DNA from 4 places in the Bacillus sp. FDAARGOS_235 genome. Region 4 is predicted to be linked to each of the others. Evidence: predicted binding sites of a transcription regulator. Region 4 holds the regulator's gene; each other region holds the start of a gene.
What was found. The regulator Rex, encoded in region 4, represses fermentation and respiration genes when NADH is low (regulators of the CRP and FNR family bind a similar motif). The targets are predictions, from matches to a motif close to TTGTGAAATATTTCACAA.
Positions count from the first base shown of each region.

Region 1: adhE (bifunctional acetaldehyde-CoA/alcohol dehydrogenase) is a predicted target of Rex. The motif match lies at 5,536-5,553, and genes of this name have one in related genera.
Region 2: A6J74_RS07780 (TIGR04053 family radical SAM/SPASM domain-containing protein) is a predicted target of Rex. The motif match lies at 5,716-5,733, and genes of this name have one in related genera.
Region 3: pflB (formate C-acetyltransferase) is a predicted target of Rex. The motif match lies at 2,827-2,844, and genes of this name have one in related genera.

Region 1 is NZ_CP020437.2:3,958,782-3,967,002, forward strand. Features, by position in the region: gene A6J74_RS22585 (peptidoglycan D,D-transpeptidase FtsI family protein) at 1-843, shown strand, start outside; gene A6J74_RS22590 (YrrS family protein) at 960-1,610, shown strand; gene A6J74_RS22595 (YrzA family protein) at 1,645-1,860, opposite strand; gene A6J74_RS22600 (class I SAM-dependent DNA methyltransferase) at 1,997-2,635, shown strand; gene mtnN (5'-methylthioadenosine/S-adenosylhomocysteine nucleosidase) at 2,650-3,345, shown strand; gene A6J74_RS22610 (O-acetylserine dependent cystathionine beta-synthase) at 3,428-4,351, shown strand; gene A6J74_RS22615 (bifunctional cystathionine gamma-lyase/homocysteine desulfhydrase) at 4,355-5,488, shown strand; gene adhE (bifunctional acetaldehyde-CoA/alcohol dehydrogenase) at 5,749-8,221, shown strand, end outside.
Region 2 is NZ_CP020437.2:1,204,427-1,212,647, forward strand. Features, by position in the region: gene A6J74_RS07755 (Nramp family divalent metal transporter) at 1-929, shown strand, start outside; gene A6J74_RS07760 (M23 family metallopeptidase) at 987-1,847, opposite strand; gene A6J74_RS07765 (sensor histidine kinase) at 1,919-3,019, opposite strand; gene A6J74_RS07770 (response regulator transcription factor) at 2,985-3,683, opposite strand; gene A6J74_RS07775 (GNAT family N-acetyltransferase) at 3,828-4,358, shown strand; gene A6J74_RS07780 (TIGR04053 family radical SAM/SPASM domain-containing protein) at 4,524-5,675, opposite strand; gene A6J74_RS07785 (class I SAM-dependent methyltransferase) at 6,107-6,862, opposite strand; gene A6J74_RS07795 (peptide ABC transporter substrate-binding protein) at 7,257-8,221, opposite strand, start outside.
Region 3 is NZ_CP020437.2:2,425,376-2,433,596, forward strand. Features, by position in the region: gene pflA (pyruvate formate-lyase-activating protein) at 1-397, opposite strand, end outside; gene pflB (formate C-acetyltransferase) at 467-2,716, opposite strand; partial or broken gene A6J74_RS30450 (hypothetical protein) at 2,869-3,088, opposite strand; gene A6J74_RS14410 (glycosyltransferase family 2 protein) at 3,057-4,601, opposite strand; gene A6J74_RS14415 (UDP-N-acetyl-alpha-D-glucosaminuronate decarboxylase) at 4,594-5,559, opposite strand; gene A6J74_RS14420 (nucleotide sugar dehydrogenase) at 5,556-6,800, opposite strand; gene A6J74_RS14425 (glycosyltransferase family 2 protein) at 6,790-8,221, opposite strand, start outside.
Region 4 is NZ_CP020437.2:2,669,147-2,677,367, forward strand. Features, by position in the region: gene A6J74_RS15460 (glycosyltransferase family 39 protein) at 1-228, opposite strand, end outside; gene groL (chaperonin GroEL) at 558-2,192, opposite strand; gene groES (co-chaperone GroES) at 2,231-2,515, opposite strand; gene A6J74_RS15475 (CPBP family intramembrane glutamic endopeptidase) at 2,914-3,663, shown strand; gene A6J74_RS15480 (YdiK family protein) at 3,660-3,851, shown strand; gene A6J74_RS15485 (redox-sensing transcriptional repressor Rex) at 3,881-4,510, opposite strand; gene A6J74_RS15490 (ABC-F family ATP-binding cassette domain-containing protein) at 4,698-6,632, shown strand; gene tsaD (tRNA (adenosine(37)-N6)-threonylcarbamoyltransferase complex transferase subunit TsaD) at 7,106-8,122, opposite strand; gene rimI (ribosomal protein S18-alanine N-acetyltransferase) at 8,122-8,221, opposite strand, start outside.

The sequences.
Region 1 (8,221 bases), 1.3 Mb from region 4:
TTTCCTGGTTCTGTTTTTAAAACAGTAGTTGCAACGGCAGCGATTGATCAAAATATAAATGTATTGAATCGCACATTTAATTGTAATAAAGATTTATATGGTGAAAACGACCCACAAGTTTTGATGGGAACACTTAGTTTTAAAGGGAGCTTTGCTAGAAGCTGTAACAGGGCATTCTCACAGTTAGGTAACGAGCTAATACAAAAGGATAAGATGGTGTTAGAAACGTACGTAGCGGCTTTAGGAGCAGTTGGAAAGGTTGGTTGGAACGGTTCGGTATTTCATACATCGCGTTTCGAGCAAATGCCAGAGGAGAAGAGTGCTATTATCTGGGGGAGTGAGGAAAATAAGACTAGTAAAAAAGCGGTAGCGCAAACAGCAATTGGACAGAAAGATGTACGTATATCACCTCTAGCAATCGCTAATATGATGGCGACGATTGCTAGGAATGGAGAAAAAATGGAAGTGAAAGCTGTTAAAAAAATAGTGTATAAAAATGGAAGTGACTTTTTTACATTTGAAAACCATAAATTAAATGGAAAACAGCTTTCTTATGAAACAGTAAAAACATTACAAGAGTTATTAAGAGGCGTTGTAACAACAGAGAAAGGAACAGGAGCAGCATTCAGGTCGTTGCCACTAAGTGTCGCTGGAAAATCTGGGACAGCACAAACAGGAAAAGGGATGAAGGTCAATCGCTGGTTTGCAGGTTATTTTCCATATGAAAATCCAAGATATGCTTTAGTTGTCGTTGATATAGAAACGGACAGCAGTGTAAATAAAGTCACATCCATTTTCAAAGATATCGTAGAAGAAATCCATCGATTAGAGAATGAAAAGTAATCTTGCAATTCATAGTGAAATGTTTTCATTTCATGAAAATATTATTGTAAATGTTCAACCTTTCTAGATTTAATGTTACAATAGCAAGTATGAAAAACTGCATGGAGGTTTGAAGAATGGCAGGAGGATCTAGATTCCAACAGAAACAACAAAAACGTCGTCAAAACGGTGTTTTAAATATTGCAATCGCTATTGTATTAGTGGCAGTAGCTATTGTAGCATATCAATTGTTCGTTCCTGACACAAAAGAGCAAGCGTCTTCTAATGATAAAAAGGTAGCTCAGCAAACAACAAAAGAAAATAAAGCTGAGAAAGCTAAAGGTAAAGAAGAGACGAAGAAGGACGAACAAGAGAAGGCAGAGGCTAAGAAGAAGGAAGAAGAAGAGAAGCAAAAGGCTGAAGAAGAAAAGCAAAAAGCTGAAGAAGAAGCGAAAGCTAATGAGAAAGTGGTAGCTGAAAAAACACAGCCAAAGGCAACAGATGCTTATACGAAACCTTCTTGGAAGCCAGTAGGTACAGAGCAAGGTGCAACACCTGCGATGACGTTTAACAAAGGTACAGCAGATTGGAATGAGATGAATCAAGCGATTTCCGCTGCAATCGACGTTCCGGTAGAGCAATTAGTTATTCATAGAATCGGAAATAACGGTAAGAATAAAGCTTACGGCAACGTACAAGATAAGCAATCAGGTAAAAAATATTATGTAAATATTGATTGGGTAGAAAATGAGGGCTGGAAACCAGTGCTTGTTCAAACTCTAAACTAAAAAAGAGAAGCTCCTAGGAGCTTCTCTTTTTTAGTTAGCATAATTTCTTTAATTTAAAATGAACAACCGCGCTGTAATACGGTCTTTTGCTTTCGGGATCCATAACCATTTGATGCGAGATGTGATGAACTTCAAGCATAAGTGCTTTATTATTATCAATTTGTTCACTAATTTTTCTTTCTAAGGAAGCTAAGTCTCCCGCTTCAAAAAATTCTATTTTATCTTCTAACATTTCAAAGGTAAATGACATGAAGATGCCCCCTCTCCTATGTAATCAACTACAGTGTAACAAAGAAAAGAAGGAAATACCACGTGCATTTCAATTGACATTTTTAGAAAGAGGGAATATCATACTGATAAAACCGATAAGAAAAAGGGGAATTTTTATGGGCACAGAATTTAATGGTTTATTTGATGAGTGGGCTCATACGTACGACTCATTCGTACAAGGCGAAGATATACAATATAAAGAAGTTTTCGCCCATTATGAGGACATTTTAGAGGATGTAGTTAACAAGTCATTTGGTAACGTATTAGAATTTGGTGTTGGTACTGGCAATTTAACAAATAAATTATTACTTGCCGGTCGTACAGTTTACGGTATAGAACCGTCGCGTGAAATGCGCATGATTGCAAAAGAGAAATTGCCAAAGGAATTTTCTATTACAGAAGGTGATTTTCTTTCGTTTGAAGTTCCGAATTCAGTTGATACCATTGTAAGCACCTATGCATTTCATCATTTAACAGATGATGAAAAAAATGTAGCTGTTGCGAAGTATAGTCAATTGCTAAACAAAGGTGGTAAAATAGTGTTTGCTGATACGATATTTGCAGATCAAGATGCATATGATAAAACTGTTGAAACAGCAAAACAAAGAGGTTTTCACCAGTTAGCAAACGATTTGCAAACGGAATACTATACACGTATTCCGATCATGCAGACTATATTTGAAAACAATGGCTTCCATGTAACGTTTACGAGATTAAATCATTTCGTTTGGGTAATGGAGGCAACTAAGCAATAGAAAGAGGGATTAGATTGAGAATTGCTGTAATTGGAGCAATGGAAGAAGAAGTACGTATTTTACGTGACAAATTAGAACAAGCAAAAACAGAAACGGTTGCGGGTTGTGAATTTACGAAAGGACTATTAGCAGGACATGAAGTAATCTTGTTAAAGTCTGGTATTGGTAAAGTAAATGCAGCGATGTCAACGACAATTTTATTAGAAAAATATAAGCCTGAAAAAGTAATTAATACTGGTTCAGCTGGTGGATTCCATCATTCTCTAAATGTTGGAGATGTAGTTATTTCAACAGAAGTTCGTCACCATGACGTAGATGTAACAGCATTTAACTATGAATATGGTCAAGTACCAGGAATGCCACCTGGATTTAAAGCTGATGAGGCATTAGTTGCATTAGCTGAGAAATGTATGCAAGCTGAAGAGAATATTCAAGTTGTAAAAGGTATGATTGCAACAGGGGATTCATTTATGAGTGATCCGAACCGCGTTGCAGCAATTCGTGATAAATTTGAAAATCTTTATGCAGTAGAAATGGAAGCGGCAGCTGTTGCACAAGTGTGCCACCAATACGAAGTTCCATTTGTTATCATCCGCGCACTTTCTGATATTGCTGGTAAAGAATCAAATGTTTCATTTGATCAATTTTTAGATCAAGCAGCCCTTCATTCTACAAACTTTATCGTAAAAGTACTAGAAGAGTTAAAGTAATGTAACAAAAAGGCAACTGTCTCATATAAAGAAAATACATACAGTTGCCTTTTCTTTATTGGCAAATAAGGGGGAGAACACGATGAATGTATATCGTGGAGTTCATGAGTTAATTGGTCATACACCAATTGTAGAAATTACTCGGTTTTCACTTCCAGAAGGGGTCCGTTTATTTGCGAAGCTTGAATTTTATAACCCAGGCGGAAGCGTTAAGGATCGTTTAGGAAGAGAATTAATCGAAGACGCGCTAGAAAAAGGGCTTGTCACGCAGGGTGGAACAATTATTGAACCGACTGCTGGAAATACTGGTATTGGACTGGCACTTGCAGCGTTAGAACATGATTTACGCGTTATTGTTTGTGTACCAGAGAAATTTAGTATTGAGAAACAAGAATTAATGAAAGCGCTAGGCGCAACAGTCGTGCATACACCGACTGAGCAAGGAATGACCGGAGCAATTGCAAAAGCAAAAGAGTTAGTAAATGAAATACCGAATTCATACTCTCCAAGTCAGTTTGCGAATGAAGCAAACCCACGTGCTTATTTCAAAACATTAGGTCCTGAACTTTGGAATGCATTGAATGGAGAGATTAACATATTTGTTGCTGGAGCAGGAACCGGCGGTACATTCATGGGAACTGCATCTTATTTGAAAGAAAAAAATATAGATATTAAAACAGTTATTGTAGAACCAGAAGGATCTATTTTAAATGGTGGTAAAGCTGGTTCACATGAAACAGAAGGAATTGGTCTTGAATTTATTCCACCATTTTTGAAAACATCTTATTTTGATGAAATTCATACGATTTCTGATCGAAATGCATTTTTACGAGTAAAAGAATTAGCGCAAAAAGAAGGACTTTTAGTTGGGAGTTCTTCAGGAGCAGCATTTCATGCAAGTTTACTGGAGGCAGAGAAAGCAACACCAGGTACAAATATTGTAACGATTTTTCCTGATAGTAGTGAGCGCTATTTAAGTAAAGACATATACAAAGGATGGGAATAAAAAATGAGAGCAAAGACAAAGTTAATTCATGGTATTCGCATAGGAGAACCTTCAACTGGATCTGTAAACGTACCGATTTATCAAACAAGTACGTATAAACAAGAAGCAGTTGGTAAGCATCAAGGATATGAATATTCACGTACAGGCAACCCAACACGAGCAGCTTTAGAAGAAATGATTGCCGTATTAGAAAACGGTCATGCTGGATTTGCATTTGGTTCGGGAATGGCTGCTATTACAGCAACAATTATGTTGTTCTCAAAAGGTGATCACGTTATTTTAACAGATGATGTTTATGGGGGAACGTATCGTGTTATTACGAAAGTATTAAACCGCTTCGGTATTGAGCATACATTTGTAGATACAACAAACTTAGAGGAAGTTGTAGAAGCAATTCGTCCAAATACGAAAGCGATCTATGTGGAAACACCAACGAATCCACTACTAAAAATTACTGATATTAAGAAAATATCTACTCTTGCTAAAGAGAAAGATTTATTAACAATTATTGATAATACATTCATGACGCCATATTGGCAGTCGCCGATTTCTTTAGGAGCAGACATTGTACTTCATAGTGCAACGAAATATTTAGGAGGTCATAGTGACGTAGTTGCAGGTCTAGTAGTGGTAAATAGCCCACAACTAGCAGAAGACCTTCACTTTGTACAAAACTCAACGGGAGGTATTCTTGGACCACAAGATAGCTTCTTACTACTTCGCGGTTTAAAAACGTTAGGAATTCGTATGGAAGAACATGAAACGAATTCACGCGCAATTGCTGAATTCTTAAATAATCATCCAAAAGTAAATAAAGTATATTATCCAGGCCTTGAATCACATCAAAACCATGAATTAGCAACAGAACAAGCAAACGGATTTGGTGCTATCATCTCATTTGATGTAGATAGTGAGGAAACATTAAATAAAGTACTTGAGAAACTGCAATACTTTACACTTGCTGAAAGCCTAGGAGCAGTCGAAAGTTTAATTTCTATCCCATCTCAAATGACACATGCATCAATCCCAGCAGATCGTCGTAAAGAATTAGGAATTACAGATACATTAATTCGTATCTCTGTCGGAATTGAAGATGGTGAAGATTTAATTGAAGATTTAGCACAAGCGCTAGCATAATAAAAATGCACTGCTAATGTGGAGCAGTGCATTTTTATTATGTTTATTTGTGAAATATTTCACAAATTAGACATACACAAATGAAATGATTTCATGTATATTGAATTCATGAAATGTTATTCACGAATAAACTTGTGAAATATTTCACAAACAATGGGATTCATGTAGGACGGTAACTCTATTTTTTTTCGCTAATCGGGACTTATTATGACCTATAGGGACTTATAAAGACCGTGATAACAGAATAGGAGGAAATTTACATGGTAGTCAAAGAGAAAGTTGTAAATGAAATGCAAGAGGTAAAAGAGATGATTGATACGTTAGTAAATAACGGTCAAGAAGCTTTACAAGCATTAGAAAGTTTTACACAAGAACAGATTGACAACATTGTTCATGAAATGGCACTAGCAGGTGTTGATCAACATATGTCGCTTGCAAAATTGGCTGTTGAAGAAACAGGCCGTGGTGTCTATGAAGACAAATGCATAAAAAATATTTTTGCCACTGAATATATTTGGCATAGTATAAAGCAAGATAAAACGGTAGGAGTTATTCATGAAGATCCTCATGAAGAAATAATAGAAATTGCGGAACCAGTCGGTGTAGTAGCTGGAGTAACGCCAGTAACGAATCCAACGTCAACAACAATGTTTAAAGCATTAATCGCGATAAAAACGAGAAATCCAATTATTTTCGCATTTCATCCTTCTGCACAAAATTGTTCCGTTGCAGCGGCCAAAACAGTATATGATGCAGCGGTGAAGGCGGGTGCGCCAAAGCATTGTATTCAATGGATTGAAAGACCATCTGTCGAAGCGACGAAACAATTAATGAACCATGATGGTGTCGCACTCGTTCTAGCAACTGGAGGCGCTGGTATGGTGAAATCGGCTTATTCTACTGGTAAACCAGCACTAGGTGTAGGTCCTGGTAATGTACCGTGTTATATAGAGAAATCAGCACATGTAAAACGAGCTGCTAATGATTTAATTTTATCGAAAACATTTGATAACGGTATGATTTGTGCATCGGAACAGGCAATCATTATCGATAAAGAAATTTATGATGATGTTAAAACAGAAATGATTGCAAATAATTGTTACTTTGTAACAGAGGAAGAGAGAAAGAAATTAGAAAAGCTCGTTATAAATGAAAATACATGTGCAGTAAATAGTGATATTGTAGGGAAATCTGCACAGTATATTGCCGAATTAGTTGGGATGACTGTGCCTGAACATACAAAAATACTTGTAGCTGAAATTAAAGGAATTGGGGCAGTGTATCCACTATCTCGTGAGAAACTGAGCCCAGTATTAGCTTGTGTAAAAGCGAATTCATTAGAAGAAGGATTTACATATTGCGAAGAAATGTTGAATCTTGGAGGTTTAGGGCATTCAGCAGTCATTCATTCTACAAATAAAGAAGTACAAAAACAATTTGGTTTACGTATGAAAGCTTGCCGTCTTATTGTAAATGCACCTTCATCACAAGGCGGAATAGGTGACATATATAATGGGTTTATTCCATCGCTTACACTTGGTTGTGGTTCATACGGGAAAAACTCAGTTTCTCAAAACGTAACAGCGACTCATTTATTAAATATAAAAAGGCTGGCAAATAGAAAAAAGAATATGCAGTGGTTCAAGTTGCCACCAAAAATTTATTTTGAAAAACATGCTACGGCGTATTTAGCAAATATGCCTAACATTTCACGTGCATTTATTGTAACGGATCCAGGAATGGTTGAGCACGGCTATGTAGACACAGTTACGCACTATTTACGTAAGCATGCAAATGATGTGAAAGTTGAAGTGTTCTTTGAGGTCGAGCCAGATCCGTCAGATGAAACTGTTTTTAAAGGTGCGGAAATGATGAGAAGCTTTAAGCCTGATGTAATTATTGCACTTGGTGGCGGTTCAGCTATGGATGCGGCAAAAGGGATGTGGTTATTCTATGAGCATCCAGAAACATCATTCTATGGCATTAAACAGAAATTTTTAGATATAAGAAAACGTACATGTAAATATCCGGAATTAGGAAATAAAGCGCAGTTTGTTGCCATTCCAACAACATCAGGAACAGGGTCAGAAGTGACACCATTTGCGGTTATTACAGATAAGAAAAATAATATAAAGTATCCGCTTGCAGATTATGAATTAACACCAGATGTAGCGATTGTTGATCCGCAATTTGTAATGACAGTACCACCACATGTAACAGCAGATACTGGTATGGATGTTTTAACACATGCAATTGAGGCGTATGTGTCTGTTATGGCAAATGACTATACAGATGGATTAGCATTAAAAGCTATTGATCTCGTATTCAAATATTTACCGAGAGCATATAAAGATGGAAATGATGAAGAAGCAAGAGAAAAAATGCATAACGCTTCTGCAATTGCAGGGATGGCATTTGCAAATGCTTTCCTCGGTATTAATCACAGCTTAGCACATAAGATTGGACCAGAATTCCATATTCCGCACGGACGCGCAAATGCCATTCTAATGCCGCACGTAGTCCGCTATAATGCTATTAAGCCAAGAAAACACGCATTGTTCCCAAAATATGAGTACTTTGTGGCAGATGAAAGATATGCACATATAGCGAGAATGCTCGGGCTTCCAGCAAGTTCGGCAGCAGAAGGGGTGGAATCACTTGTCCAAGCAATTATTGAGCTTGGAAAAAGCTTGAATATTAATATGAGTATTATGGGGCAAGGAGTCGATAAAG
Region 2 (8,221 bases), 1.5 Mb from region 4:
TGGCAACTGATTTAGCTGAATTTATTGGGGCAGCACTCGGATTGTACTTGTTATTCGGAATTCCAATGTTACCAGCAGCTTTAATTACAGCAGCTGGATCGTTTATTATTCTTGAATTTCAACGCAGAGGCTTTCGTCCATTAGAAGCAATCATAACAGGGATGATTTTTATCGTTGTTATCGCTTTTGGTGTCCAGGTCTTTTATGCAAAGCCGGAATTAAGCCCTCTTCTTTCAGGACTATTTATCCCAAAATTCCAAGGCGTGGATAGTATTCTTTTAGCAGCTGGTATTTTAGGTGCGACAGTTATGCCACACGCAATATATTTACATTCCGCCTTAACACAGCGCCGTGTAGTCGGAACAAATGATGAACAAAAGAAAAAGATTTTCCGTTTCGAATTCATTGATATCATTATTGCAATGGTTATCGCTGGAGCCATTAATGCGAGTATGTTAATTGTAGCAGCTGCTTTATTCTTTAAAAACGGCTTGCACGTTGAAGACCTTGACGTCGCTTTCAACCAATTCAGTAATTTAGTCGGTCCTGCATCCGCTGCCTTATTTGGAATCGGACTTTTATCAGCGGGATTATCTAGCTCGTCTGTCGGTACAATGTCTGGTGACATTATTATGCAAGGATTCATTCGCATGCATATTCCGTTATATTTACGCCGATTTATAACAATGATTCCACCTCTAGTTATAATTGCTTTAGGTGTAAATCCAACTTATGCTCTCGTTATGAGCCAAGTTGTCTTATCGTTTGGTATTGCCTTTGCATTAGTACCGCTTATTATGTTTACAAGTAGTAAAAAGATTATGGGGGCACTCGTTAACCACCGTATAACAACTTTCATCGCTTGGATAATTGCTGCACTCGTTATCGTTTTAAATATTTTCTTACTGTATCAAACATTTATAGGGTAATGAAAAAGGGTATTCCAATCAAAAATGGAATACCCTTTTTAGTAAAATAATTCTCTTCTAATTACCTTTTACGTATGTACCTCTTTCCGGCATCAGCGCACCTTTTTTAGTTCGAAAATAAAGTGGCAAGCCTTCCGTACAAAACATACTCACCTCGGATGGATTCTCTCTTTGATGATGGATGTGTAAATGCGGCTCACTTGAACTTCCAGAGTTACCAACTTGGGCAAGAACGAAGCCTTCGTTTACATGTTGTCCTTCTTTAACTTTAATTGACCCTTTCTTTAAGTGAGCGAGAATCAAAAATGTCCCTGTTTCATCTAACCGTAAATAAATATGATTCCCAGCCATTGACTGAAAATCATCTGATCCTGGAACTAAATCTTTTTCATCATTATTAACTGATACAACTGTTCCAGAAGCTGGCGCCATTACTGTCACTCCGTATATTCCATAATCCTCTAACTTACTACTTTTCACTTCAGCAGGTGGAATGAGAATATCATATGCCCATCTTTCATTTGGTTTTATCACATGATAATTCTTCTCTAGGCGATCACCACCCCACCCTACTAACGCCCGCTCATTCAAAGGAAAACGAACGACTATTTTAGGACTCGTAGACTGTACATCTGCTGGGTATGCAATTCTCCCAATGTTAGCGAACCACCCGACAGGCCAAGCTCCAATGATAGAGAACAGAACTATTAAAAGTAGCATTCTATCTATTCGCTTTCTAAAGATGCCTTTCCAAGCAAACATTACTATTGAGCCTATCAAAACAAAAATCGAAACTACGCTAAATGCTTGTATCCACCACCAAACAACGACTGATATAATACCATGAGCTAAATAAACTACACTCCAACTTATAATTAAAAAAGAAACTATAATTGCTAACAAACTTTTCTTCCACATGCTGTATCCCTACTCTCATATCTTTGTTCTCAATGATACGAAGTAAAAATTACGGCATATGAAAGAAATACTTACGACTTTCTTACTTTTTTATACTGTGGTAATTTCACAGTGAAAATTGTTTCTTTATCGTTACTACATACAGTTATATCTCCTTTATGGAGCTGAGCTATACTTCTCGAAATTGCAAGTCCCATTCCTTTCCCACCCGTATGAGAGCTACGTGATTTTTCACCACGATAAAACTTCTCAAAAACGTAAGGAAGACTCTTTGTCGGAATACATTGTCCAAAATTTTTAATTTCTACTTCAACATTCCTTTCTCTTTGGGAAATTTGAATTGAAATTTCTTTTCCATCTTTCCCGTACATAATGCTATTACTAATTATATTTTCAAATAGTCTCACTATAATCGCTACATCAATTTTTACATATAGCTCTTCATTACTTTTAATATAAAAACTCATATTGGCATCATCTAACTGTGGTAAAAAATCAATCATGACCTGTTCAATTAATGCTTTCATATCTACTACATTTTTATGTAATTCAATCTCTCTATAGTTTATTTGACAGTATTCTAATAAATCTTCAACTTGATTTTTTAATTCATAACTTTTTCGCTTTAATATGCTTACATATTGTCCACATTCTTCTCCATGTGAATGAAGCTTATTTCCTAGTAAGTCCGCATAACCAATTAGAGATGTTACAGGCGTTCGTAAGTCATGTGAAATATTACTAATCATTTCATTTTTCATTTCCTGTGATTTTTTTTCATTTTCAATAGACTCTTTTAAACTTTTGGCCATTCTATTGACATTCGTCGCTAACTCACCAATCTCATCGCTTTTCGAAATAGGTATATGTATTTCCAAATTACCATTGCTTATTTCCTTCACATTCTTATTGATCTCATTCAATCTTTTTATAGTTGTCTTTGTCAGTAATGCAAAATATATAGTGGTTAACAGCAGAAAAAACATAAAATAAAAAAACGAATATTTTTCTTCTAGCGCGACAACGTCACTATATATACTTCCAAATAAAATTTGAACTAATATGATACTTACCGTAGCTAACAGAATGCTACATATAAATGCAAAAAAGAATTTAGCTCTAATTCCTTGTAATGATTTAATCTCCAATTTTATACCCGACTCCCCAAACATTTTGTATAAACCTCGGTTCTTTTGGATTCTCTTCAATTTTATTTCTTAATCTCGCAATATGAACCATTACCGTATTATTGCTTTCATAGGCCCTTTCATTCCAAACACTTTCATATATTTCTTCAATCGTAAACACACGGTTCTTTGCAGCTGCCATTAAGTGCAAAATATCATATTCAGTTTTTGTAACATTAATTGTTTGTCCATATATCTTTACTACTCTAGAAATTTCATCTATTTCTAAACCTTTAATGTTTATTTTCTTTTCCATTACTTGGACAGCAATTTGATTAAAATATGTATACCTTCTTAATTGAGCTTTCACTCTTGCTATAAATTCAATTGTACTAAACGGCTTCACAATATAATCATCTGCCCCAGTACTAAATCCAATTACTTTATCTACATCCGATGATTTTGCGCTTAAAAACATAATTGGTAAACTATATTTCTCTCTAATCCTTCTACACAGTTCTATACCATCCATTTGAGGCATCATAATATCAAGAATAGCAAGTTGAATACTGTTATTATTTATTATCTCTAATGCCTCTTCTCCGTTATGAGCACTAAAAACAGTAAAACCTTCTTGCGTTAAATTCACATTAATAAATTGAACAATATCTAGATCATCATCTACAATTAATATTGAGTTTTTCTCCATTTCTAAACCTCTTTTTTGAAATATATTCCACATCCCATTTTAACATAAATCAAACCTACCCTTTCATCTTGAATAATCTTTATTTTCAGTTTAAATTATATAATAACAAATGCATTCTAGTTTCATAAGAAATGGAGTGAAAATATGTTTCCTATATTAAAAACTGACCGACTCATTTTGCGAGAACTTACGGAAAAAGATGCACCGGGTATACTACAATGCTTTTCTAATACTGATGTACTGCGCTATTATGGCCAAAAACCATTACAGAATGTAGATCAAGTAAAGCAAATTATTAATAATTTCAAGTTGAGTTACAATGCAAGAAACGGTATAAAATGGGGCATCGAATTAAAAGATAAAAAAGAACTCATTGGAACAATTGGTTTTCACGATTGGTCTTCTGAGCATAAACGAGCAAATATAAGTTATGCCTTTCTCCCTGAACACTGGGGAAATGGCTATGCTACGGAAGCAGTTTCTGAGGTTATATCATACGGTTTCCACACGCTTCATTTAAAACGTATTGGTGCAATTGTCTTTCTTGAAAATGAAGCTTCAAATAAGGTGCTATTAAAATTAGGTTTTGAAAAAGAAGGCGTTCTAAAAAATTATATGTATCAAGATGATATTCCATATGATACGAATTTTTATGCTTTATTAAAATCGGTTTAATAGAATTTATGTGTGAAGAATTCGTATCCGTACAACGGATCCAAATAGTAGATTTTTAATGAGGGATGGAAAAAAACGATCGGTTTTCATTTCTTAGATTATCGTACGATTGATGCGAAGTACAATACATTATAAAATCTAAAAAAACGGGAAATGAGCAAACTTTTACTTATTTCCCGTTTTTACGTTCTTTTTCTGTTTTCGCAATGCTTTTGGAATGTATACACAGAAAGGTTCGCTTTCCATGTAATCCCCCGTCATCGCATATGCTCTAGAACGAGATCCCCCACAAACATATCGAAACTCACAAACACCGCACTTTCCTTTATACTTGTCCGGATTACGAAGGTTTTGAAAAACAGGGGAGTTTCGATAGATTTCAGCTAGTGCTGTCGTTCTAATATTCCCGGTTTTAATAGGCAATAATCCACTTGGATATACATCTCCAATATGAGAAATAAATACAAAACCGTTTCCGTCATTCACCCCTTTTGGAGCACGACCAAGCCCATCAATTCGCCCTGTCGTCCCATTCATCAATACATCCTGATATTGAATGATCTGATTTGTCTTGTTATTTTCTTTCATTTTTTCTTGAAGCACAACCCGTCTATAGTGCTGACCAGCTGTTGTTTTAATATCAAAAGAAACCTTTTTACTAAGCTTATATAGCCAATGGAATACCCTTTCATGTTGGGCTGGTGAAATCATATCTTTTTCCTTACCTCGTCCTGTTGGAACTAAGAAAAATATACTCCAAAGTACACATTTTAATTCTTCTATTAACATTGCCATTTCTTTAAGTACATCCACATTATATTTAGAAACAACAGTATTAATTTGAATAGGAATTTTTAATTCATGCAAATAACGAATGGAATTCATTGTTAATTGAAATGATCCTTCTGTCCCTCTAAAATGATCGTGTATTTCAGCTGTTGGTCCATCTAAACTAAATGCCCATCTAGCAAGTCCCACTTCTTTTGCTTTTTGAATCGTTTCTTTCGTCACGTTTGGAGTGGCACTTGGCGTCATAGAAACTCGAACACCTTTTTTCACTGCATATTCCGCGATATCATATACATCTGGACGCATTAATGGATCTCCACCAGTAAATACAAGCATTGGATTTTCCATTTCATATATATCATCAATTAGTTTTCTTCCTTCTTCGAATGTTAGCTCTAGAGGATGACGATGATACTGTGCTTCTGCACGACAATGCAGACATTTTAATTGACATGCCCTTGTTAACTCCCATATCACAATAAACGGATTTTCATTAAAATCACGATTAATCAAGATTAACCCTCCCATCAATTGATATTCTAATTGTAAAGTTATATATGTATTTATGGTGTGAGATGTATCACAAATAAAAATCTTCAGTCATAATAATGCCCCTATACTGCTATTAATCTAATGTTTCTACCTTCCTCTTCAACAATCACAAAAGCTCTTTGTTAAAAATATAAACACCCCTTTAGACTAAATGATCTAAAAGGGCAAAGCTTCACAACTTTTTATAAACATCGCGGCTTTCTTCAACAGATTTTTTTTAGTTAGAAGACTTAAATTGTAAAAGGTCATAAAAAATAAAGGACGATACATATTATGCATGAATAATATGTATCGCCCTTTTAATTGTTGTTCAACAATCGCTCCCGTTTGTTGAAGATCTTAATTAGTACATGATAATCTACAATTCAAATAGGCACTTCGATTAAAGTCCCTTTATGTCCGGTTGTTTAGACATTTCCTAGATAGCTTCGCGTCATGTTTTGAAGAACAATTTTTCCATTCTTACTATGTTTTTCGAATAACTCTGACAGGAGAAAAACAAATTTTTTATATTCTTCTTCATCCTTTTTCGGAGCATAGGACGCTGATAAATTCCTTCCCAAAAAACCTTCATAATCAAAAAGTAAATCATTTTGATACGCTTTAAACTCATACTTTCCATCCTTAAAAAAGGTGTTAAATACTTCGGGAGTTTCCTCTATTCCATCGCTAAACCCTTTGAAAGTCGGGCAGGTTTTCTGGCAAATTTCTGCATTCTCTTTCATAATCGAACTAGTTAAATCTCTACTATTCCAAACGAGAGCAACATTTGCCTTTTGTTTCAAGATTCGTTGGCATTCCATTTTGAAAGCTGCTTTATCAAACCAATGAAATGCTTGAGCAACAGTTACTAAATCCACACTATGCTCTTTTAAAGTGGTATTTTCAGCTGTTGCTTTTATTGATTGAAAACGAGCATATAGTTTTAACGATTGCTCAGCCATCTTTCTCATGTCATCATTTGGCTCAACTCCAATAACCTTTAAACCTCTTTCAAGCAACTGGTGGCTAAATATCCCCGTACCTGAACCAATATCAGCCACAATTCGGTCCTCTTTCAGTTGGTTAGCCGAAAACAAATAATCAATATATGCATTAGGGTAATCGGGGCGATATTTCGCATATATATCGGCCTTGTCGTTAAAATTTCCTGTTGTTCTCAAAGTACTACCTTCTTCCCCACGATATTATGTACAGAAATAGGAATTAAATAATTAATTCCAGCTTCAATCTCTAAGTCTACAACTTAAGAATACAGCCAAATGGATCTACCTTAGTTCCAATATGAATCCCCGTTAATATACCCTAATTTTTTAATAACTGACCAGTTTCTCAGTATTAAAAGTAAGAAATTGAGCTTTTTTCTTAGCTATTTAATTTCGTTTACTACTAACTTCTTTTTACTTAAATAAACTGCTCAATCTGATTTTTTTGCAACTTTTTGTGAATACGTAACAACAATTACGCATTCATCTTTTTTATGTGCTGGCAACAACCCTAAAGGGTTTCCCAACACTCTGTAAAAAAACCTTACTTTTAAAAGTAAGGTTTTTTTATTTACTTCTTATCAACATAAGCATTCTTATAAGTATAAACGCCACCAAATTGATGTTTTGCAATTCCTTTTACATAATCCTTTTGTACATAAGCTGAACCAAGATGATAAAGCGGTGCCACGGCAGCGTCTTCTAATAAGACCTGCTCAGCCTCTCGCAACGCTTCCCATCGTTTCTCCGGATCAAGTACAAAATCATTTTTTGCTTTCCTTATTAAATCATCGTAATGAGAATTCGAGTAACTCATTTTATTATTCGGATTCCCCGTCGTAAATAACTCTAAATAATTAATTGGGTCTTTATAGTCAGGTCCCCAATTTGCCATCGTTATATCGTAATCACCTGTTTGTTCTAACTGTAACTTTTGCTTAAATGGCTGCTGTTTAATTTGTAACGTTAATCCATTCAAATTCTTTTCTAAATCACCTTTTATATATTCTGCCATACGTTTTGCATTATCTTGTTCAAACGTTAAAAACCCGAGGTTTACTTGCTCTACTCCAAGCTCTTTTTTCGCTTCTTCCCAAATCTTTTGCGCATTTTGCAAATCATATGAAGAAATATTTCCGTTTTCTTTTCTAAAATCTTTGCCAGTCTCTTCATTCATATGACCAACTGGTACAAGTCCATTTGCAGGTTTTGCCCCGTTATTAATAAAGTGAGCAACAAAATCATCTTTATTTAATGCTAATGAGATAGATTGACGTACTTTTTTATTGGCTAACGCATTATTTTTCTCATTAAAACGTAGCATAGCGATTCCAGGATCACTTGACATATGTAATTCCTTATTCCCTTTATACTTGTCTACAACTTGAGAATTAATAGGTACTCGATCCAAATCGCCGGCCTCATATAAATTTACAGCCGTCATTGTATCCTTTACAATATGAAAATTTATTTCGTCTAATTTCACTTTCTTTTGATCCCAATATGTAGCATTCTTCTTTAATTGGAACTCTTGTT
Region 3 (8,221 bases), 240 kb from region 4:
CCAATAAAACTAAATCTGTATAATCCATTAATTTATCCAACTTTTGCTGGAATTCTGGCTCTTCAGAATAACAACCTCCAGAAGAATCAATTGTTGTATGAATTCCAACTTCCTTACATTTCTTAAATAATTCAATTAAGAAATCTAACTGTAATAATGGTTCTCCACCACTAACTGTTATACCGCCTCCAGAAGCTTCAATAAATGGAAGGTAACATGTCACATCCTGCATTACTTCTTCAACTGTTATTTCTTTTCCTTTACCGATCTCCCACGTATCAGCATTATGGCAATATTGACAACGTAATAAACACCCTTGTGTAAATATGACATAACGAATCCCTGGGCCATCAACAGTACCACAAGACTCTACAGAATGTATTCTTCCTTTTACCATGTTACTTCCTCCTTTATTGAAACAGCCTCCCTCCACTACATATTAAAAGCGGAGGGACACTTTTTTCACTTACATGCTTTCATGCATTGTACGGTTAATTACATCAATTTGTTGTTCACGAGTTAATTTAATAAAGTTAACAGCGTAACCAGATACACGAATTGTTAATTGTGGATATTTTTCAGGGTGCTCCATTGCATCCATTAATGTTTCACGATTAAATACGTTAATATTTAAGTGATGTCCTTCTTTTATTGCATAACCATCAAGCATAGATACTAAGTTGCGTACTTGTACATCATCTTCTTTACCAAGTGCTTTTGGAATAATAGAGAATGTATTGGAAATACCATCTTGTGCATCTTCATATGGTAATTTAGCTACAGATAATAGTGATGCTAATGCACCTTTTGTATCACGACCATGCATTGGGTTTGCGCCCGGTGCAAATGGTTCTCCAGTACGACGGCCATCTGGAGTATTACCAGTTTTCTTACCGTATACGACGTTAGATGTAATTGTTAAGATTGACATTGTATGAACAGAATTTCTGTATGTTTTATGCTTACGAAGTTTATTCATAAATGTTTTCACAAGATTTACTGCGATTTCATCTACACGATCATCATTGTTACCATATTTAGGGAAATCACCTTCAATTTCAAAGTCAACTGCAATACCATTTTCATCACGAATTGGTTTTACTTTTCCGTATTTAATTGCACTTAATGAGTCTGCTACTACAGACAATCCTGCGATACCTGTCGCCATTGTACGAAGAACATTTGTATCATGAAGCGCCATTTCAATACGCTCGTAGCTATATTTATCGTGCATATAGTGGATAACGTTTAATGTATTTAAATATAGACCTGCTAACCATTCCATTGTCATATCAAACTTATGCATAACTTCTTCATAATCTAATACTTCAGAAGTAATTGGTGCGTACTCAGGGCCAACTTGAGCTTTAGATTTTTCATCTTTACCGCCGTTAATCGCATATAGTAATGCTTTCGCTAAGTTTGCACGTGCGCCGAAGAACTGCATTTGTTTACCGATTCTCATTGCAGATACACAACAAGCAATACCGTAGTCATCACCGTAGTCAGCACGCATAATGTCATCATTTTCATATTGAATTGCTGATGTTTTAATAGACATTTTTGCACAGTAGTTTTTAAAGTTCTCTGGTAATTGTTTAGACCAAAGAACTGTTAAGTTTGGTTCTGGAGCTGGTCCTAAATTATCTAATGTATGCAAGAAACGGAATGAGTTCTTTGTTACTAATGGACGACCATCTAAAGCCATACCACCGATAGATTCAGTTACCCAAGTTGGGTCACCAGAGAATAATTCATTATAATCAGGTGTTCTTGCGAATTTCACAAGACGTAATTTCATAATGAAGTGATCCACGATTTCTTGTACTTCTTCTTCTGTTAAAGTACCATTTTCTAAATCTCTTTCAATGTAAATATCTAAGAATGTAGAAGTACGTCCAAGACTCATTGCAGCTCCGTTTTGCTCTTTAATTGCTGCAAGATATGCGAAGTATAACCATTGGAAAGCTTCTTGTGTATTTGTTGCTGGTTTAGAAATATCAAAACCATGAGAAGAAGCCATTTGTTTTAATTCTTGAAGTGCACGCATTTGCTCAGATAACTCTTCGCGTAAACGCATTGTCTCTTCGCTCATTACACCACCAGTTAAATTAAAATCAGCTTTTTTCGCTTCAATTAAATGATCTATACCATATAGCGCTACTCGGCGGTAATCACCGATAATACGTCCACGTCCATATGCATCTGGAAGACCAGTAATAACACCTGATTTACGAGCCGCTTTCATTTCTGGTGTATATGCATCAAATACACCTTGATTATGAGTTTTACGCCAGTCTCTGAAAATCTTACTAAGTTCTTTATCCATTTCGTATCCATAAGATTCACAAGCTTGTTCCGCCATACGAATACCACCATATGGTTGTAATGAACGTTTAAATGGCTTATCAGTTTGGAAACCGACTACTTTTTCAATATCTTTATTTAAATATCCTGGTTCATGTGATGTAATAGAAGAAACAATTTTTGTATCCATATCAAGAACGCCACCGTTTTCACGTTCTTTTGTTGTTAAATCCATTACTTGATCCCAAAGTGTTTTCGTTGCTTCAGTTGCTCCCGCTAAGAAAGATTCGTCCCCTTCGAAAACGTTTACATTATTTAAAATGAAATCGCGAACATCAATCTCTGCTTTCCATTTTTCACCTTTAAAGTTTTCCCATGCGTTTTTTACATTTTCTAATATTTGAGTCATCCTAATCTCCTCCATTTTTGATTAGTACAGGAATAAGATTTTTTATATAACAGCTTACACACTTAGAATACTACTTTTTTGCGAAAGTGAACGAAATAGTTGTGACATGTTTGTGAAAAGTTGAGCAAACTACTGTATGCATAGTGTTAACTTCACTCAAAAGTCTTTATAATTAACCCTTTCTTTAATTGTATTTTTTTGGTACCCTTATATACGAGTCCTATTTTGTAATATAAGAACAATACCCATTGTAGAGCTGTAATACTCTTATCTCCTAATCTGTTATAGTTTTTATAACGGAACAAAAAAGTGTACATATGTTGTACACTTTTTTTGTTACCTATAAAACATCTCTTTTTCTATTTCCATCATAGAATCCACCTCGACTGCCCTTTAATGCAATTAATTGCTCTAATCCTTCGATATGATCACCAATAATTCGAAGTACAGCTGGAGGATGTCCTATTTTTGCAAAATGTTCACTGGGACGAATACGGTTCATTTTATCGACCTCAACACGACTGACACATGCAATTTCGAATCCTGAAAGAACAGCTTTCACTTGCGCTACACAAGGTGACAGTAAAGATCTATATCCTATTGCTTTCAAACACGTCCTACTAAATGCATTAGGTACGGCAATAAGAGAGCCTACTCCTAAATCTTTTCTATCACAAGCTAAATTTAACGCATATTTAAATGCAGTTACGAGATGAAGTGGTACTCTTAAATCTAAATAATGATTTAGATCATTTAATGCGACATCTTGCCCATCTGCAATAGCTTTTGCAAAAGGATATAGCTCACTAGCTGGAATAACAAAATCACCGTCTATAAATAACACAATTTCTCCTTTTGCAAAATAAGTTCCAAGCGAACGCCCCACATCGTTTCCGAGTGCTTCTTTATATATAATTGTTGTTGCTCCTTTTTCTTTTGCAATTGTTGCCGTTTTATCTGACGAACCATTTACAACAACGATGATTTCAAAAGGTTCAATTTTACGAAGCTCCTCTATAACGTTTCCAATTGTTTTCTCTTCATCTTGTACAGGAATAATTACCGATAATTGCTTTCCTTTATACAAATTAGATGTAACGCCCCATCCTTGATAAAAATCTTCAAAATTTAAAGTATGATAGACACTCTCTCTTTTCCGATTTCCATCATAATATCCTCCACGCTCATCGCTGCCTATTATCCGCTCCGCTACAGCTTCTATATGGTCACCTATCATTCGTTTTTCAGCTTGTGCAAGATCTGTGCCATATGCTGCATGCTCGAGTGGCCGAAATTTATTCGGCGTAATAACGTCAATTGCACAATGACGACTAATTTTCCATTTACTTTGCGCTAAGCGTAAATGAGCTACAATAGGATTAACAAAACATTCATATCCAATACTTTGAACGACTTCTTTCGTCAACGCATGAGGTACAGATAATAAAGAATCCATTTTTAATTCTTCGCGCTCTAACATTGCATTTAATATTTGGCGCCATACTGTAACGGAATGTGGTTTTTGTTTTTTTAAAAATAATGCATCCAAATTATTTAAAACGATGTCAGCCTGATCATGTAAAATCGGATTAAGAAATAATTGCAATTTTGAAGTTTGAATAGCGAAATCTCCATCTATAAACAGTAATACATCACCTATCGCATGTTTTGCACCAACTGCGCGGCCAACGTCGTTACCAAGTGACTCTTTATTCTGAATTACTCTACATCCTAAACTCTCAGCAACCCCTTCTGTACCATCATTACAACCATTAGCTACTACAATAATCTCTACTGGATTGAATGGCTTTACCGATTTAATCACGTCTGAAATCGTATCCACTTCATTACATACGGGAATAATAACCGATAATGACTTAGCCATTGTTTTCTTCACGAAACCATTTAATAGTTTCTTTCAATCCTTGTTCCCACGTTATTGTCGCTTGAAATTGAACAAGTTCTCTTAATTTTGTTACGTCTGGTCTTCTATTTGGAATTTCCTCAAAACCATGTGGATATACTTTTTCAAAAGGAACTTGTACAATTTTTGAAGAAGAATTTGTTAGTTTTTTGATTACTTCTGCTACTTCTTTAATATTTTTTTCATTCTCAGAACCTATATTAATAATCTCACCATTTACATTCTCATCCATTGCTCGAATCGTTGCCTCTACTGCATCACTTACGTACGTAAAGCAACGTGTCTGCTTTCCATCGCCATATACGAGAATGTCTTCACCTTGCAAAGCCGCCCGGATAAATCGTGGGATTACCCCTGCATACGGACCATCTTTCGCTCTTGGACCATAAATATTAAAATAACGAACAATCGTTACCGGCAAACCTTCTAATGCGTATCCTAAACATAATGTCTCTTCTAACGTTTTACAAACTGCATAACTCCAGCGTATTTTAGAAGTTGCCCCGTATAATCGATCTCCTTCTTCAGAGAAAGGTGGCTTGCCCTTACCATATACTTCTGAAGTAGACGCAAAGACTACTTTTTTCTTGCCTTTTAATGCTGCTTGTAAAATGTTTCTCGTTCCATCAAAATTTGTTTCAATGAGTTCTATACTTTTTTCCATTGTCGTTTTAACACCTAATATTGCTGCCAAATGGAATACTACCTCGTGTTGATTTACTAATTCATCGATTGCCTTTTTGTCTAAAACACTGATTGGAATAACTGGAATCTCTTTCATTAACTCATTATGATATTTATTTTTCCCTTTATAGAAGTTATCCACAATTGTGACTCCATAACCTCTTTTCACTAATTCTTCAGCTAGATGTGATCCAATAAATCCTGCTCCACCTGTAATTAAACATTTCTTACTCATGCACTCACCTTCTTTATAATTCCACGTGTATCGATTACTCGCTTTATTCTTTTAAAAAGCTCCCAATCGATATTAGAGTGATCAGTTAAAATTAATATACAATCTGCTTGTTTAACCTTTTGTTCATCCAAGGAAACAGATTGATACACCCTATCTCCAATTTCCGCAGAAGAAATATATGGATCATGGTATTCTATCTCGTATCCTTCTTTTATTAGTAATTGAATAATTGGCAATGCTGGTGATTCTCTCAAATCATTTACATCTTTCTTATACGCAATCCCTACAATTAAAACCGTTGCGGGTGATTGCACCATGCCTTTTACCTTTCCGACTATTTTCTCTGGCATTTCTTCATTAATTACATGTGCCGCCTCAATTAATTGACTAATAGCCCCATTTTTCTTTATTCTCCATTGAAAATATAAAGGATCTACAGGAATACAATGTCCTCCTATTCCTGGTCCTGGCCAATACGGAGTAAATCCAAACGGTTTTGTAGATGCAGCTTCAAGCGCCTCATAAAAATTAATATTCAAACTTTCACATAGCATATTTAACTCATTTACTAACGAAATGTTAACTAAGCGCTGAATATTTTCAAATAGCTTACACATCTCCGCTACTTTTGGAGAACTAACAGGAACAACTACATCGAAGATAGTGCTATACAAATCCTGTACCTTTTGTTTACATTGTTCTGTTTGTCCACTAATAACCTTTGGAATCGATTGAACTGAATATTGACTATTTGCCGGATCAATTCTCTCCGGTGAATAACCAATATAATAATCCACTCCTACCTTTTTACCAGTTTGAGAAATAATAGGAATGATAACTTCCTCAAGTGTACCTGGATATGTGGAGCTTTCAAAAATGAAGGTTTGTCCTTTTTGAAGGTTTTGTTGTATATAATGCGAAGCTGAAATGAGAGCACTTAAATCCGGTTCTCTTTGCTCATTAATTGGAGTCGGGACAGTAACAATAACATAATCACTCTTTTGGAGCTCAGTAACACCTTTATCTGGTGTATTTACTAGTAAGCTTTTTTTAGTTAATAAACTTTGTAACTCTTTAGAAGAAACATCTGGAATATAACTTTCTCCTTTTATAATCGATTCTATTTTCCTAGTATCTTTATCTAGTCCAAGTACTGTATGTCCTCTTTCTGCGAAATGGACCGCTAAAGGAAGACCAACATACCCTAATCCAATAATAGCTACTTTACTACTAGCATTCATCTGTATTCTTTTCTTCCTTTCTCAATTGTTGAATAATATCTCTATCCCGTTCTCCATCTGTAAAACTCCCGCGTTCGTCTGTATATTGTAATAGATAAGCAATCGCCTCAAGTTGATCACCGAAAATACGGTCAAATGCTGGAATACGTCCATTAACAAATCCATGTTGCTCTGGGCGTACTCGATTTGTTTTTATAACATCTACAAATTGTACTGCTGTAATAGAGAATCCCTCCAAAATAGCTTTCATTTGAGCTAATGGCGGGATAATGAGAGAGTCATATCCAATTTTATCTATTACCTTCTTATGCATAGCATGTGGCACTGCCGTTAGTGAGTTATTCCATAAATCTGGTCGTTTCGCTACTAAATTTACAAAGTATTTTCCCATACTAATTGGATCCGCGGGATGAAACATATCTAATAAACATTGCAAATCATTTAATGCCATATCACTCCCATCTTCAATAGCATGCAAAAAGGGAGTTAGTTTTTTTGCCGGAATAGCAAAATCACCATCAACAAATAAACAAATATCAGCTGTAGCATGCATGGCTCCTATCGCTCGCGCTACATTATGTCCAAGCGCCTCCCCGAATTCAACAACAATAACATTCTCTAGCTGTGCCTGTTTAATAGTCTCGATATCCGCTCCATTCGCAACAACAATAATTTCATCTACTCCTGCTTTTTTCACTTCTTGTATAACAGATTTTATAGTCATCTTTTCTTCTGACACTGGTATAATCGCACTATATTTCGCTTTTTCCTTCTTTAATACAGCTGGTTTATATTTCCCTATAAACTCTCTATCTCTGTTTCCCTCCGAAAAACCACCGCGTTTACCATATATTTCAATTACATATTGCAAAGCACGTAAATGATCACCCATAATACGACTAGTCGCTTTCGGATAAGGAGAACCAGGTGATGTTCCCGTATGCACAGGACGAACCTTATTTGTATGAATTACATCGACCGAAGCCATATCGACAATATCTACTCCTCTAGACATCGCCATCGCTTGAAATAATGCTGGATCTGCTAAATTCCACCACCCAAGTTTCTCAATAACTTCCCTACTCATCGCATGTGGAATTGCGATTAAAGATCCAACAACAAGCTCCTTTTTATTCAAATAGCGATTCAGTATGAATTTTCCAACTGTCGTATAATGTGGTCTCATCTTTAAATAAACCGACCATGTTAAATTATTCACAACAATTTGGTGCCCCTGCCGAATCCCTTTCACGAAACATTGTAACTCTTTACTCTCAATAACGATGTCACCATCTAAAAACAAGACAATTTCACCTTTTGCTTCTCTTGCTCCAATTGCCCGTCCCACATCATTGCCAAGAGAATGTTTATAATAAATCACATGACAATGATGTTGTATTGCTATTTCTTTCGTCCCATCT
Region 4 (8,221 bases):
GAGAATGAGCAAAAATTGATTAACTGTTAAAAAACGATTTGCTAAAAATGATATTATTCCGAGCACCAAAATAGTTGCTACTATCTCCAGAATTAACACAGCGACCGAAGAATAGGTAGATTTCTCTATTTGAAATGAACTATAAAGTGTAATGATAAACATCGCCAAACCACATACTACTAATATTTTCGAAAAAATGTTTCTACCCAAATTTTCTTTAATCTGCATCATATACCTCACTAACTAGGCTACCGCCATCTTCTCTCATAGACAATAAGAACTAGGAGACTTATTATCTCGACTAAAAAATAAGAAAAATCCCTTTTGACTGTATCATAAATGTTAAAAGAATTATATATTCAATTGGAATTATATTGAATATTATCGTAATAAAAGAAGCTTGAATATTCCCCTCCATTCTCTCTCTAAACTTGCGACCTTCCAGAAACCTTTTATATACATCTTAACAACAAAAAAGACTACCTCCTTTTATCAAGGAAGTAGCCTTCTTCTAATTAACTATTTATACATTGAACAGCTTCACAGAGTGATGCTTATTACATCATTCCGCCCATACCGCCCATGCCCATGCCGCCCATGTCAGGCATTGCTGGTGCATTTGGTTCTGGCTTATCAGCAACTACAGCTTCAGTTGTTAAGAACATAGCTGCAACAGATGCTGCGTTTTGAAGTGCAGAACGAGTTACTTTAGCTGGATCTACGATACCAGACTCAAGCATGTTAACCCATTCGCCAGTAGCTGCGTTGAAACCAACGCCTACTTTTTCGCCTTTTAGACGCTCTACAACTACAGATCCTTCTAGACCAGCGTTGATTGCGATTTGACGAACTGGCTCTTCTAGTGCACGAAGTACGATGTTGATACCTGTTGCTTCGTCGCCTTCAGCTACGATAGAAGCTACTTTCGTGTATACGTTCATAAGTGAAGTACCACCACCTGCAACGATACCTTCTTCTACTGCTGCACGAGTTGAGTTAAGTGCATCTTCAATGCGAAGTTTGCGCTCTTTTAACTCAGTTTCAGTTGCTGCACCTACTTTAATTACTGCTACGCCACCAGCTAATTTAGCAAGACGCTCTTGTAATTTTTCACGATCGAATTCAGAAGTTGTTTCTTCTAATTGCGCACGGATTTGACCGATGCGAGCTTCGATTTGTTGTGTGTTTCCAATACCTTCAACTACAGTTGTGTTTTCTTTCGTTACAACGATTTTACCAGCGCGTCCTAAAGATTCAACTGTAGCAGATTTTAAGTCACGTCCTAATTCTTCAGTGATTACTTCGCCACCAGTTAAGATTGCGATATCTTCTAGCATTGCTTTACGACGGTCACCAAATCCAGGAGCTTTAACAGCCACTACATTGAATGTACCACGAAGTTTGTTCACTACTAATGTAGCTAAAGCTTCGCCTTCTACATCTTCAGCAATGATAAGAAGTGGTTTACCTTGTTGTACCACTTGCTCTAATACTGGTAAGATTTCTTGGATGTTAGAAATCTTTTTGTCAGTAATTAAGATATATGGGTTATCAAGAACAGCTTCCATTTTGTCAGAATCAGTAATCATGTAAGGAGATGCATATCCACGATCAAATTGCATACCTTCTACTACGTCTAATTCCGTTGTGAATCCTTTAGATTCTTCTAAAGTAATAACGCCGTCGTTACCAACGCGCTCCATTGCTTCAGCGATTAATTGACCTACTTCTTCGTCAGCCGCAGAAATAGCAGCTACTTGTGCGATAGAAGATTTACCTTCAATTGGTTTAGAAATCGCTTTTAATTCTTCAATTGCAGCAGTAACAGCTTTTTCGATACCTTTACGAAGACCCATTGGGTTTGCACCAGCTGTTACGTTTTTAAGACCTTCACGAATCATAGCTTGCGCTAATACAGTTGCAGTTGTCGTTCCGTCACCAGCTACATCGTTTGTTTTGCTAGCAACTTCTGCTACTAATTTTGCACCCATGTTTTCGAATGCATCTTCTAATTCGATTTCTTTTGCGATTGTTACACCATCATTTGTAATAAGTGGTGAACCGAATTTTTTCTCAAGTACAACGTTACGACCTTTTGGTCCAAGCGTTACTTTTACTGCGTTTGCAAGAGTGTCGACACCGCGAAGCATCGAACGACGTGCTTCTTCACTAAATTTAATATCTTTTGCCATAATAATTGACCCCCTTGGAATTTTTAAGATTTATATAATTAACCGATAACTGCTAAAATGTCACTTTCACGTAAAATCAAGTAGTCTGTACCTTCGTATTTTACTTCAGTACCTGCATATTTTGAGAAGATGATAAGATCACCTGCTGCTACCTCTAAAGCAACACGCTCACCATTTTCAAGCACTCGACCAGTACCTACTGCAATAACTTTACCCTCTTGTGGTTTTTCTTTTGCAGTGTCTGGTAATACAATACCACTTGCTGTTTTTTCTTCTGCTTGAACAAGCTCAATTACAACGCGATCACCTAATGGCTTTAGCATGAACAATAACCTCCTCATTGTGTTATGTAAATTTTTTATTAGCACTCGAGTCACCCGAGTGCTAACACACTTATAATAATAAATAATCTCAATTTCTTTTGCAAGTAAAAAAATCATAATTTTTTCGCAAATTACTATATATACTCTTCTATATAAAATCCTTCTTCTACTACCTTTACTATATGAATCGTTGTTTCCACTACTCGTATGTTACAATATGAAAGACACCCTAAGTTGTTTTCGCTACACACACAACTTTTTCCTGTCTTCTATTTTAATTTCCAATGCAGATTTACAAAAAAAACATAATTCGAATGAAAGTTTATATCGTAGGTAGCATATTACATGTTATCCTGCCTTATCTCATACACTAGAGTTAGAAAGGATGGTTAAACCATTTGAAGAAACAATATTGGTGGATTATCGTTACATACATTTTAATGCAATTGTCGGGTATTGCCGGATTACCACTTCTTCTGAAAACCGGACTATACGATAATAGAGGATTTACCAACGAGGAAAAGTTTCAACTAATAACCGGACATTGGTCTATTATTAGCTTTTTCATTGCACTATGCGTTGTAATTTGGTTACTTAGAACAGATATTCGTGACAGGCATTTAGATGCAATGCGCTCTTCTGTTCCAGCTACAATCGGGTGGATTTTTATCGGGTTCTTCTTAGCAATCATCTCACAAAGTATTGCAGGTATGATTGAAATGTATCTATTAGGGATTACACCTGGATCTGAGAATACAGACCGACTTATGGACATCGCAAGAACGACACCTTGGTTCCTTATTGTTATATCTATAATCGGACCTATTTTAGAAGAAATCGTATTTAGAAAAATTTTATTTGGTACACTTTATAAGAGATTTAATTTCTTCGTTGCTGCTATTATTAGTTCACTCGTATTCGCAGCGATTCATTTTGATTTTACTCACCTATTGGTATACACTTCTATGGGGCTCGTATTCGCCTTCTTATATGTAAAAACGAAACGCATTATCGTTCCTATAGCAGCCCATGTAGCAATGAATACATTAGTTGCCATTGGACAGATTTTCATGAGCAATGAACAAATTCAAGAAATGATTAAAGAAGCTGAAAAAATGCAAGGCTTTATCGGAGGATTTTTTGTATGAGAAACTCACCATTGTTCATGGCTGCATTGTATTTCCTTCTCGGATGTATCTTTACACGTTTCGCCATTACGAACGTGACAGATACAATCTGGAATATGTGGACAATACTATTTGCAGTTATGGCAACAATTGATTTTAATTTGGCACTTCGCCTTATATTAGTGAAATTCACAAAGAAAAAACAATAATAAAACGCAGAGGTCACCTCCTCTGCGTTTTATTGTGGATAATTCTTTAAAAAGTAAACAAGCGTTTGTAGCTCTACAGCTAAATCAATATGATGAATTCTTATATTCTCTGACACATTTAAGCGTGCTGGTGTGAAGTTTAAAATACCGTGCACGTTTGTTTCTGCCAATCTATCGGCTACAGATTGCGCTACTGTAGCGGGTACTGTTAATATTGCCACTTGTATATCATTTGATAACCTTTCTTCTAATTCATCTAAATGATATACAGGAATACCCCCGATTTCTGTTCCAACTTTCTCTTCACTAACATCAAATGCCATTTCAATTTTTGTATTATTGTTTTTCGTGAAATTATAATGTAAGAAAGCGGTCCCTAAATTACCTACTCCAATAAGCGCTACACGTGTTATATCATCTTGATCGAGTGTTTCACGGAAAAATGATAATAAATAATTTACGTTATATCCATATCCCTTTTTCCCTAATGCTCCAAAGTATGAGAAATCTCTTCGAATAGTTGCGGAATCAACCTTTACCGCTTCACTCAATTCGGCTGATGAAACACGTTGCTTACCAGAAAGAGATAAGTTTTGGATAAATCGATAGTATAGAGGCAATCGTTTAGCAGTGGCTTGCGGAATTTTCTGCTGATCCATATAACCTCTCCTCTCTTCCTATCTTTATTCATATACTTGAATCGAATACAGAAGTTTAGTACTTATGAATTTCCTTGTATAATAAAGAGAAGAAGTATTCTCTCTTTATTTTAAACTATACACTATTTTTAGTATGATTGAGAAATATAAACATGGCAAAGTTAAGAAATTATTTGAGGTGAAAACATTGATTTTATTACAAGTAAACGGGCTTTCAAAATTATACGGTGCCGAAACGATTCTTGCAAACATAAAATTGGAAGTGCAAACGAAAGATCGTATCGCTTTAGTTGGACGAAATGGAGCCGGAAAATCTACATTATTAAAAATTATCGCCGGTGAATTATCTCATGATGGCGGCGAAATTATAAAACCGAAAGATGTCTCAATTGGGTACTTAGCTCAAAATACTGGATTAGAAACATCATTAACAATTTGGGATGAAATGCTAACCGTCTTTACACACCTACAGCAAATGGAGACAAAACTTCGAAGGCTAGAGCAAGAAATGGGAAAAGAAGAAAACTTTTCAAATGCCGCTACATATGAAAAATTATTAGCTGATTATGACCAATTGCAATTAGATTATAAAGATCAAGGCGGCTATCAGTACGAAGCAGATATTCGCTCCATTTTAAGCGGTCTTGGTTTCCCTGTTGAAACGCATCAGACGACAATTTCTACGTTAAGTGGCGGACAAAAAACGAGATTAGCTCTTGGGAAATTATTATTAACGAAACCAGACTTACTTATTTTAGACGAGCCTACAAACCATTTAGACATCGAAACATTAACGTGGCTTGAGCAATACTTACAAGGTTATCCTGGCGCAATTTTAATCGTTTCTCATGACCGTTATTTCTTAGATAAGCTTGTTACACAAGTATATGAAATTTCGAATAAAGAAAGCAGACGATTTGTTGGTAACTACAGTAAATATTTAGACTTAAAATCAGCCCTATACGAACAAGAAATAAAGCGTTACGAAAAGCAACAAGATGAAATCGCTAAACTTGAGGACTTCGTTCAAAAAAATATAGCACGTGCATCTACGACAAAACGTGCACAAAGCCGTCGTAAACAATTAGATAGAATGGAATTATTAACCAGACCATTAGGTGACTCTAAATCAGCCTCATTCCACTTCGATATTGAAAAACAAAGTGGAAATGATGTTTTACAAGTAAAAGATGCAACCATCGGTTATGATGAGGATCCTATTATTGAACATGTAAATATGCGCTTAACTCGGGGAGATAGTGTTGCCTTAGTTGGACCGAATGGAATTGGAAAATCCACATTATTAAAATCCATTGTGAATAAGTTACAGCTATTACATGGAGATGTTGCTTTCGGATCAAATGTATCTGTTGGTTATTATGATCAAGAGCAAGCTAACTTAACATCTTCTAAGCGCGTTTTAAATGAACTATGGGATGAATATCCGCTTCAACCCGAAAAAGAAATTCGCACTATATTAGGTAATTTTTTATTCACAGGGGATGATGTACTAAAACCAGTATCTTCTCTTAGTGGTGGACAAAAGGCCCGATTAGCTCTCGCAAAACTTATGATGCAAAAATCCAATTTATTAATTCTCGATGAGCCAACGAACCATCTTGATTTAAATAGTAAAGAAATTTTGGAGAATGCTTTAATTGATTATCCAGGAACTCTTCTATTCGTTTCACATGACCGCTACTTCATTAATCGCGTAACGACTACAGTTGTCGAATTATCAACAGAAGGTGCGCAAGAGTATTTAGGTGATTACGATTACTATGTGGAGAAGAAAAATGAAATGATTGAACGCGCAGCATTTGAACAACAAGAACAGCAAGAAAATCAGGCACCTGTTCAAAAAACTGTAGCTCAAGAAAAATTAAATTATCTCGAAGAAAAAGAGCGTAAACAATTAGAACGTCAACGCACTCGAAAAATCGAAGAACTAGAACAAAACATCGTAAGCTTAGAAGAAGAAATTGCTACGTTAGAGGATCAGCTTTGCTTACCAGAAATATATGCAGATTATGAAAAGGCTAGTGAGATTACAACGAAAAAACAAACATTACAAGAACAACTTGAAGCCTGTATGGCAGAATGGGAAGAACTGCATATATAAGCTAATTTAAACAAAAAGGATGTCTCATCAGTCGAGGATTTTTGACTAGATGACATCCTTTTTATTTCCCTTTAGAATCAGTTTCGTAGTACATGAAATTATATCGACGATTTTTTGAATGCACATACCTTAACTTAAAATATATAAACAATTCGACAAGAAACATCGTTTTCCCGACAAAGATTGACAATTGCAGCAACCAATATGATAAGAGGAGGATTTTTCAAAAGTTTTTTAGGATATCTTCTCGTTTTTATTTCCCGAAAAAGAATTCATTTAAAGGTCAGACTTCATCCGTTTTATCCACAAGGTTATACACATATCCACCTTTATAAAATAAACATCAAAATAACTTTTCCACATTATCCACATTTAACAAAAAAGTTATTAACAGTTTATATACACAATAAAACCCACATTATCAACAGATAATATGGGTTTTATCCACAAGCTGTGGTTAATTTTGTGTATAACTATGCTTCAATATCTAAGCCTGGGTTTGCATTTAAAGCTAATGTCGCACGTTTTCCTTGTTCGTATGCAATTGTACCTGCAGCTGCAATCATTGCTGCATTGTCTGTGCATAAAGATAACGGCGGGATAATTAGCTCTATATCTTCTTTTCGTGCAAACTCTTCTTCTAGACGTGCACGAAGCCCTTTATTAGCAGCTACTCCACCAGCAAGAAGCAATTGCTTTACATTATACGCTTCTGCTGCACGAGATGCTTTCGTTACAAGTACATCAATTACACTCTCTTGAAAGCTTGCTGCTAAATCTTCCGGTGCAATTTCTATACCACGTTGTTTTGCGTTATGCACAGTGTTGATAACTGCTGATTTCAATCCACTAAAGCTGAAATCATACGAATCGGGTTCTAGCCATGCACGAGGCAAATCAATTGTTGGCTTCCCTTCATGCGCAAGGCGATCAATATGAGGACCACCTGGATACGGCATAGATAGCGTACGAGCTACTTTATCATATGCTTCTCCTGCTGCATCATCTCGCGTTTCACCAATCACTTCAAATGAACCATGTTCTTTCATATAAACAAGTTCTGTATGTCCACCCGATACAACAAGTGATAGTAGTGGGAATTGAACTTCTTTTACTAAACGATTCGCATAAATATGGCCAGCAATATGATGAACACCAACTAGAGGAATATCATGTGCAAAGGCTACCGCCTTCGCTGCATTTACTCCTATTAAAAGTGCTCCTACTAAACCGGGTCCCTCTGTTACAGCAATTGCATCAATATCCTCGAAAGTTATATTCGCTTCTTTTAAAGCTTCTTCTAACACAACTGTAATTTCTTCTACATGGTGACGGGATGCAATCTCTGGTACAACCCCGCCAAAACGCTTATGACTTTCAATTTGTGATGCAACGACGTTCGCAATGATTTCCGTTCCATTTTTAACAACTGCTACTGCTGTTTCATCGCAGCTTGTTTCAATACCAAGTATAATCGTATTTTTTTCCATTATATATTCACCCACATTACAAGACCATCTTCCTGATTGTCTGCATAGTATCGTTTACGAATTCCACCATTTTGAAATCCGTATTTTTTGTATAACTGC